Linked DNA regions of Methylobacterium mesophilicum SR1.6/6. The protein of the gene in region 1 interacts with the protein of each later gene in a pairwise test. Links are inferred from orthologs where the notes say so. Each region holds a gene or a part of one and is shown in the gene's direction. Other genes may lie near its edges.

What was found.
Region 2: the proteins of secG (region 1) and secA interact in binary tests that used the Escherichia coli proteins (3 or more experiments, as listed by UniProt). The link is inferred for Methylobacterium mesophilicum SR1.6/6 from one-to-one orthologs.

The regions. Positions count from the first base shown.
Region 1 is NZ_CP043538.1:3,189,004-3,193,426, reverse strand. What follows is about bases 605-3,503. They hold secG (preprotein translocase subunit SecG), read left to right. Parts: upstream 605-1,793; coding sequence 1,794-2,213; downstream 2,214-3,503. Other genes in these bases: MMSR116_RS15165 (CTP synthase), read left to right, coding at 2,370-3,503; MMSR116_RS15175 (nuclear transport factor 2 family protein), read right to left, coding at 1,122-1,535; tpiA (triose-phosphate isomerase), read left to right, coding at 605-725. Outside these bases: more of tpiA, read left to right, coding at 1-604; more of MMSR116_RS15165, read left to right, coding at 3,504-3,998; MMSR116_RS15160 (DNA polymerase III subunit chi), read left to right, coding at 4,066-4,423. UniProt on the Escherichia coli protein: Subunit of the protein translocation channel SecYEG. Overexpression of some hybrid proteins has been thought to jam the protein secretion apparatus resulting in cell death; while this may be true it also results in FtsH-mediated degradation of SecY.
Region 2 is NZ_CP043538.1:4,036,205-4,041,174, forward strand. Bases 934-4,379 are described here. They hold secA (preprotein translocase subunit SecA), read left to right. Parts: upstream 934-1,287; coding sequence 1,288-4,179; downstream 4,180-4,379. Other genes in these bases: MMSR116_RS19365 (peptidylprolyl isomerase), read right to left, coding at 934-1,025; bioD (dethiobiotin synthase), read left to right, coding at 4,187-4,379. Outside these bases: more of MMSR116_RS19365, read right to left, coding at 108-933; more of bioD, read left to right, coding at 4,380-4,864. UniProt on the Escherichia coli protein: Required for protein export, interacts with the SecYEG preprotein conducting channel.

The DNA.
Region 1 (4,423 bases):
ACTGGAAGATGAACGGCACGCGGGCTTCGATCCAAGTGGTCGAAACGATCCGCGACCGGCTCTCGCAGGAGCTCGCTGGCCGGATCGACGTCCTGATCTGCCCACCCGCGACACTGATCAGCTCTTGCGTGGCGGCGTCTGCGGGCTCGCCCATCGCCATCGGCGGACAGAACCTGCACGCCCGCGAGAGCGGCGCCTTCACGGGCTCCATCTCGGCCGAGATGCTGGCCGATCTCGGCGCCAAGTACGTGATCGTCGGGCATTCCGAGCGGCGGGCCTACCACCACGAGACCGACGACGGCGTCCACGCCAAGGCGCTGGGCGCCCGCCGGGCCGGCCTGTGCGGCATCATCTGCGTGGGCGAGACCATCGAGGAGCGCGAGCAGGGCCGCGCCCTCGACATCGTCCGCGCCCAGCTCGCCATCGGCCTGCCGAAGGGCGCCAAGGCGACCGACACGGTCATCGCCTACGAGCCTGTCTGGGCGATCGGCTCGGGCCGCACCCCGACCCCGCGCGACATCGCGGAGGTCCACGCCTCGCTGCGCGAGATGCTCGACAAGCTCGTTGGCGACGAGGCGCAGAAGATCCGCATCCTCTACGGCGGCTCGGTGAAGCCGGGGAACGCCAAGGAGCTGCTGTCGGTCGACAACGTCGACGGCGCGCTGGTCGGCGGCGCGAGCCTCGTGGCCGAGGACTTCCTTGGGATCTGCGCCGCCTACGCGTGAGCGCGCTCGCGCCCTCGTGACGAGCTGAGGAAAGCTTAGATCAAGGACCCCGTCGACGTAGAGCAACGACCCGCGCCGTCAGTTCGGGGCGCCGAAGGCGAGCCCGGAATCCAGAGCCGCTGGCGGTGAAAGTTCTTGCTCGTCGGCGGTTCTTGATCCCGGGTGCCGCTACGCGGCCCCGGGATGATGCGGAGCGGTGGCATCGGTCCGTCATACCTGGAAAAGCACATTCGACGCGGGCGTTGTGCGGTAGCGGCCAGGGACGGAACCTTTGGCAGAAGGAGTGTCGCGAGGCGCGCGAGATCCGACTTCGTGGCGCCGCTCAAACGCTCCGCTCCGGAGAAAGGTCGAACGGCGCCGATCTCAGATCTTGAACGCCTGACGGGCCAGCAGCCGTCAGCGCCCGCCATCCCGGTGCCAGACCTGCATCACGCCGATATGCACCGGGGACGTCTTGCCGTTCGAGACGCTCTCGCCGGTGAAGACGTGCCGGGCGATGGCGTCGTCGCCTACAACCGAGACCGACCGGTCCGACAGGGTGATGCTCGGGAAGCTGGCGCGCTTGGCGGCCAGCGGCGCGATGAAGGCCGCCTTGTCCTGCACCAGCCCGCTGGAATGGCCGTAGCTCAACCCGTCGAGGGTCAGAGCCTCGAGTGCCGGCCCGTCCCCGGCCAGAAGGGCCTGGGTCAGGGCATCGACCGCCGACTCCACAGCGTCGGCCTCCGGGCTCGCGGCGCTTCCCGGACCCGTCCGCAGCAGGACGGGCGTTGCGAGAGCAGCGGCCAGCGCTGCGCGGCGTGAGATCGGCATGGCTTCCTTCCGGGACGGGACGGCTCGTTGGCGGGCCGTCCTTCCCTCGCAGACAGAGCACAGGCCGCGGGATGGCGCGAGACCCGCGGGCGACAGGCGCGACCCGATCATAAAGTTGGCGCCGGATCGCGAGTGGTGTATGGCCGGCGCAGATTTGTGGCCGATGCCGAGGGCAGCGGCCGCCGCGCGCCCGTGCCGGTCCCTGCGACCGGCCTGCCGGGATCGACGCGCGGACCTGAAGACGTTTTCGGAACACCGATGCAGACCGTCCTGATCGTCGTCCACCTCATCATCGTGCTCGCGCTGATCGGCGTCGTGCTGCTCCAGCGGTCCGAGGGCGGCCTGGGTCTGGGCGGCGGCGGGAGCGGCGGGGTGGCCGGCTTCATGACGGGCCGCGGACAGGCCAACGCCCTGACGCGGGCGACCGCGATCCTGGCGGCGCTGTTCTTCGCCACCAGTCTGATGCTGGCGATCCTGTCACACCGCTCGGCGGCGCCGAAGTCGATCCTCGACACCGGCGCGCCGCAGACATCGGGCCAGCCCGCCAAGCAGCCGACCGGCGCCGACAACCTGCTCGACACGCTGCGCCAGCAGCAGGACCGGGTTCCGGCCACGGCTCCGGCCCAGCCCGCGACCCCAGCTCAGCCGGCGATTCCGGACGCGCCGCAATCCCGCTGACGGCCTGCGCCGGGAGCGGCGCAGCGTCTCATCGCGCTTTTTGACGAATCGGCGTCAGCCGGTTCGTGCCATGCGTTCCGCGATCCCCAGCCCATGCACGGGCCGGGGCATCCGTCGTTTGGCAAACGCCAGCAGCTTCTTTATGGACCGACGCCCATGACGCGGTACGTTTTCATCACCGGCGGCGTGGTTTCGTCTCTTGGCAAGGGGCTCGCCTCGGCGGCCCTCGCGGCGGTGTTGCAGGCCCGCGGCTACCGGGTCCGGATGCGCAAGCTCGACCCCTATCTCAACGTCGATCCGGGCACGATGAGCCCGACCCAGCACGGCGAGGTCTTCGTCACCGACGACGGTGCCGAGACCGACCTCGACCTCGGCCATTACGAGCGCTTCACCGGCGTTCCGGCGAGCCGGGCCGACAACATCACCACCGGCCGCATCTATCAGGACATCATCGCCAAGGAGCGGCGCGGCGACTATCTCGGCGCCACGATCCAGGTGATCCCGCACGTCACCAACGCCATCAAGGACTTCGTCCTCGACGGCAACGACAGCTTCGACTTCGTGCTCGTGGAGATCGGCGGCACGGTGGGCGACATCGAGGGCCTCCCGTTCTTCGAGGCGATCCGTCAGCTCGGCCAGGAGCTGCCGCGCGGCACCTGCTGCTACGTCCACCTGACGCTGCTGCCCTACATCCCGTCCGCGGGCGAGCTGAAGACCAAGCCGACGCAGCACTCCGTGAAGGAGCTGCGCTCCATCGGAATCCAGCCCGACATCCTGCTCTGCCGCTGCGACCGGGACATCCCCACCGACGAGCGGCGCAAGCTCGCGCTGTTCTGCAACGTCCGCGAGACCGCGGTGATCGAGGCGCGGGACGTGGCCTCCATCTACGAGGTGCCGCTCTCCTACCGGACGGCCGGGCTCGATCGGGAGGTGCTCGGCCATTTCGGCCTGGAACACGGCGGCGAGCCGGATCTCGGCCGCTGGCGCACGATTGCCGAGCGCGTGCGAAACCCGGAAGGCGAGGTGTCCATCGCCATCGTCGGCAAGTACACGGGCCTGAAGGACGCCTACAAGTCGCTCACCGAGGCGCTGACCCACGGCGGCATCAGCCACCGGGTGAAGGTCAACCTCGAGTGGATCGAGGCGGAGGTGTTCGAGCGCGAGGACCCGGCGCCCTTCCTCGAAGGTCTCAACGGCATCCTGGTTCCGGGTGGATTCGGCCAGCGCGGCGCCGAGGGCAAGATCCGGGCGGCCCGCTACGCCCGCGAGAAGCGCATCCCCTATCTCGGCATCTGCTTCGGCATGCAGATGGCGGTGATCGAGGCCGCCCGATCCCTCGCGGGCATGCCGGAGGCCAATTCCACAGAGTTTGGGGAAACTGCCGAGCCGGTGGTCGGCCTGCTCACCGAGTGGCTGCGCGGCAACGAGCTGGAGCGGCGCGCCGCCGCCGGCGACCTCGGCGGCACGATGCGGCTCGGCGCCTACGAGGCCAAGCTCGATCCGGAATCGAAGATCGCCCAGATCTACGGGTCCGAGCAGATCTCCGAGCGGCACCGCCACCGTTACGAGGTCAACATGGCCTATCGCGAGCGGCTTGAGGCCAAGGGCCTGCGCTTCTCGGGTGTCTCGCCGGACGGGCTCCTGCCCGAGACGGTGGAACATGTCGGGCACCCGTGGTTCATCGGCGTGCAGTTCCACCCGGAGCTGAAGTCGCGTCCCTTCGAGCCGCACCCGCTGTTCAAGGGCTTTGTCGGCGCGGCGATCGAGCAGAGCCGGCTGGTCTGAGGGGGCTCGGGGCGCGGCGGCGCGCCGCTCCTCGCAGGACGGTCCCGCACCCTATATGGACGGGGCCGTGACCGAGATCCTCTTCTACCACATGCAGCGTCAGCCCTTGGAGAAGGTGCTGCCGAACCTCGTCGAGCGCTCGCTGGACCGCGGCTGGCAAGCGGCCGTCCAGGCAGCCAGCGAGGAGCGGCTGCAAGCTCTGGACGATCATCTCTGGACCTACTCCGACGAGAGCTTCCTGCCGCACGGCACCGACCGCGAGCCGGATGCCGGGAGTCAGCCCGTGGTGCTGACCCTGCGCGACGTGAACCCGAACCGAGCCTCGATCCGCTTCCTGGTCGAGGGCGCCGATCTCCCGCCCGATGCGGGTGCCTACGAGCGGATTTGCATCCTGTTCGATGGAACCGATCAGGACGCCCTGCTGC
Region 2 (4,970 bases), 850 kb from region 1 along the record:
GCCGGATTCCGGATCACCCTTAACGTCCGTCTCTGGTGTCCGGAGAAGGGCTGCGGTCCCGATGGGAGAGGGGCGGCATCCGTCGATGACGCGCCCCGATGCACCAGCTACGGCTTCTTCGGTTCCTGCGCCGGCTGCGCCGCCTCGGCGGGCGCGTCGGTGCGCTCGATCTTCGCCTCCGAGCGCAGCTTCAGGATCATGTCCTGCTGCGCCTTGCGGATCAGGTGCTGGTCGATCTGCTCCTTCAATTCGTCGAAGGTCGGCTGCGGCTTCGTCCGCTTCTCCTCGACCCTGATGACGTGCCAGCCGAACTGCGTCTTGATCGGGTCGGAGACCTGGCCGGGCTTCATCGCGAAGGCGGCGGTGGCGAAGTCCGGCACCATCCGCTCCTTGGTGAACCAGCCGAGATCCCCGCCCTCGGCCTTCGAGCCCGGATCCTTCGAGGTCTCGGCCGCGACCTTGGCGAAATCCTCGCCGCCCTTGATGCGGGCCGCGATCTTCTTGGCCTCGGCCTCGTTGTCCACGAGGATGTGGCGGGCGTGCACCTCCTCCTCCGGCTTCATCAGCTTGACGGTCTGATCGTAGATCGCGTGCTCGGCCTCGGGAGTGACGGCGCGCTTGGCCTCCTGCTCGAGGTAGTCATCGAGCAAAAGCTTGTCGCGGAAATAGGCGAGCTTGCGCTTGAACTCCGGGGTGTCGCCGACCTTGGCGGCCTCGGCCGCCTGCGCGCCGACCCGCAGGTCGACCATGTAGTCGACGAGCAGGTTCTTCTTCTGCGCCTCGTCGACGCCTGGCAGCGACAGGGCCGGGTCGTCGGCCGCGATGGCGAGGTCGCCCTGCGTGATCGGCTTGCCGTTGACGCTGGCCGCCACCGAGTCCGGTCCGGCCGCGACGGCGGGCGTGTTCGCCGCGGGCGTCGTGGCTTGGACCGGAGCCTTCTGGGGCGCCTGCGCCAGCGCGAATCCCGGCATCGCGATCATGACGGCGAGCGCGCTGGCGCGCCGGAGGAGGGCGGTGTTCGGCATGCGGGCGAAGTCCTCGGCTCTTGTCTCTGATCCGCCCAGGTGCGGGCCGGGCGGCTGGCCGCGGCACAGGTGGCCCGCGTTGCGCGAGAAGGCAAGCGCGGCCGTTCCGACGATGCCGGAACCGTGACCGGACCCAAGCGCGTTGAGGGCTGCCCCTTACAGGTGCGCCGGCCGATGTTTACCTCTATAAGCCCGGCCAACTCCGCCCAGGCCGGCCCGCCACGATCACCCGTGGGCGGGCTCGCGCGTCCGCAGGTCAACGATGCTCGGCTCTTTCGCCAAGAAGATTTTCGGCTCCTCGAACGACCGGCGCGTCAAGGGCTACCGCCCGCGCGTCGCTCAGATCAACGCGCTGGAACCGGAGATCCAGGCGCTGTCGGATGAGGCCCTTCGCGCCCGCACCGACATGCTGAAGGCGGAACTTGCGAGCGGCAAGAGCCTCGACGACATCCTCGTCCCCGCCTTCGCCACGGTGCGCGAGGCGGCCAAGCGCGTGCTCGGCCAGCGTCACTTCGATGTCCAGCTCATCGGCGGCATGGTGCTGCACGAAGGCGGCATCTCCGAGATGAAGACCGGCGAGGGCAAGACCCTGGTGGCGACGCTGCCGGTCTACCTCAACGCCCTGGAGGGCAAGGGCGTCCACGTCGTTACGGTGAACGACTATCTGGCATCCCGCGACGCGGAATGGATGGGCCGGGTCTACCGATTCCTGGGCCTCTCGGTCGGCACCATCGTGCACGGGCTCGACGACGCGCAGCGCAAGGACGCCTACGCGTGCGACATCACCTACGGTACCAACAACGAGTACGGCTTCGACTACCTGCGGGACAACATGAAGTACGAGATGTCCCAGCTGACCCAGCGGGGGCACAACTACGCCATCGTCGACGAGGTCGATTCAATCCTGATCGACGAGGCCCGCACGCCGCTGATCATCTCGGGGCCGGTGGACGACCGCTCGGAACTCTACGTGTCGGTCGATGCGCTGATGCCCCGGCTGGTGCGCGAGCACTACGACCTCGACGAGAAGCAGCGCACCGTCTCGCTCACCGAGGACGGTAACGAGTTCGTCGAGGAGGCGATGCGCGAGGCCGGCCTCCTCAAGGAGGGGGACCTCTACGACGCACACAACGTCACGCTGGTCCACCACGTGAACCAGGCCCTGCGCGCCCACACGCTGTTCACCCGAGACAAGGACTACATCGTCAAGAACGACGAGGTGGTGATCATTGACGAGTTCACCGGCCGCATGATGCAGGGCCGGCGCTACTCGGAGGGTCTGCATCAGGCTCTGGAAGCCAAGGAGCGGGTCACGATCCAGCCCGAGAACCAGACGCTCGCCTCGATCACCTTCCAGAACTATTTCCGCCTCTACAAGACGCTCGCCGGCATGACCGGCACGGCCTCCACGGAGGCCGACGAGTTCGCCGAGATCTACAAGCTCGACGTGGTGGACATCCCGACTAACAAGGAGGTCGAGCGCGTCGACGAGGACGACGAGGTCTACCGCACGGTCGAGGAGAAGTACGCCGGGATTATCGCCGAGATCGACAAGGCGCATGCCCGCCACCAGCCGATCCTGGTCGGCACCGGCTCGATCGAGAAGTCGGAGTTGCTCGCGGAACTCCTGAAGAAGCACGGCTACAGCCTGCTCGACTATTCGGATCCCAACGCGCTGACCGACGTCTACGCCGCCGCCCGCGAGGGCCGGGTGACCAAGCGCTTCGCCGTGCTGAACGCCCGCTTCCACGAGCAGGAGGCCTACATCGTGGCCGAAGCCGGCGTGCCCGGCGCGATCACCATCGCCACCAATATGGCCGGCCGCGGCACCGACATCAAACTCGGCGGCAACCTCGAGATGCGGATCGAGAAGGAGCTCGGCCATCTCGCCGACGGCCCGGAACGCGACGCGGCCATCGAGGCGATCAAGGCCGAGATCGCGGAGAACCGCACCAAGGTGCTGGCCTCGGGCGAGCCGGCCGATCCGGCGGCGGGCCGCAAGAAGGACCTGCCAGGCGGGCTCTACATCATCGGCACCGAGCGCCACGAATCGCGACGGATCGACAACCAGCTCCGCGGCCGTTCCGGTCGCCAGGGCGATCCCGGCCGCTCGAAGTTCTACCTGTCGCTTCAGGACGACCTGATGCGGATCTTCGGCTCCGACCGCATGGACGGGATGCTGCAGAAGCTCGGCCTGGAGCAGGGCGAGGCGATCATCCACCCTTGGATCAACAAGGCGATCGAGAAGGCGCAGCAGAAGGTCGAGGCGCGCAACTTCGACATGCGCAAGAACGTGCTCAAGTACGACAACGTCATGAACGACCAGCGCAAGGTCGTCTTCGAGCAGCGCCGCGACTTCATGGGTCAGGACAGCGTCCGCGAGACCGTGGACGAGATGCGCGAGGGCGTGATCGACGACCTCGTGGCCCGCCACATCCCCGAGAACGCCTACGCCGAGCAGTGGGACGTGGCCGGCCTGCGCGAGCAGGTGAAGGAGGTCCTGAACCTCGACGTGCCGGTGGAGGACTGGGCCAAGGAAGAGGGCATCGCCGACGAGGAGATGCGCGAGCGCCTGCTCAAGGCGGCCGATGCGGCCTACGCCGAGCGGACCGAGAAAAACGGCGCCGAGATCACCGCCTATATCGAGAAGCAGGTCCTGCTCCAGACCCTGGACCATCTCTGGCGCGAGCACCTCGTGACGCTGGATCACCTCCGGCAGGTGATCGGCTGGCGCGGCTTTGCCCAGCGGGACCCGCTGAACGAGTACAAGTCCGAGGCCTTCGACCTGTTCAACGGGCTCGTGACCGCCCTGCGCGAGCAGGTCACCGCGCAGCTCTCGCGCGTCGAGATCGTGATGCAGGAGCAGCAGGACGAGTATCCGCCGGGTGGCCCGGAGCTGCCGCCGATGTTCGCCCAGCACCTCGACCCGGTCACCGGCGAGAACGAGATGGATTATGCCGGGCGCGGCTCGGGCAGCGATGGCGGTGGCGGCCCCGCTTACGGCTACGCTGCCCAGGGCCTCGCGGCGGACGGCGCCGTGCTGGAGCGTGATCCGACCGACACCGCAACCTGGGGCCGCGTCGGCCGCAACGAGCCGTGCCCCTGCGGCTCGGGCAAGAAGTACAAGCACTGCCACGGCAGCCTGCAGGCCTGACGCCGCCATGCCCGCGCGGACGGTCTTCATCGCCGGCGCCGGCACGGAGATCGGCAAGACCTACGTCACCGCGGCCCTGACCCGCTGCCTGCGGGCAGGCGGCCGGACGGTCCGGACGCTGAAGCCGCTGGCGAGCGGCGTCCCGCCGCTGCACGACCCGGGCTTTGCCGAGAGCGACACGGCGCGCCTCCTGGACGCGCAGGACCTCGTCCTCGATGCCGAGGCCGTGGAGGGCTGCTCACCCTGGCGTTTCTCTGCACCGCTCTCGCCCGATCAGGCGGCCGTGCTCGAGGGCCGGTCCCTGGACCTCGACGACCTCATCGGCTGGTGCCGGTCGCAGATCGCCGGCACGCCGGGGACGCTGCTGATCGAGGGCGTGGGCGGCCTGATGAGCCCGGTCACCGCGGCGGCGACAGGTCTGGACTGGCTCAAGGCCCTGTCGGTGCCGGCTCTCCTGGTGACCGGCAGCTACCTCGGCGCGATCAGCCACGCGCTGACCGCCTGCGAGACCCTGCGCCGGTACGACGTTCCGCTGCTCGCCGTGGTGGTGAGCGAGAGCGTCGGCGCTCCCGCGCCGGTCGGAACCGTGGCCGCGTCGATCGCCCGGCACGCCGGTGCACCGGTCTTCTGCCTGAAGCGCGGCGAAGCCTGCCCGGAGCGGCTTGCGGCCCTGATCGATTCCTGAACGGACGATTCCGATCCGGCAGGTGGGTTCGGCAAGGCATCGCGCAGATTCGGTATCCACACCCTGGGATCACGGTCTTCGCGTTGTGAACAACGTCCTCGCTGGA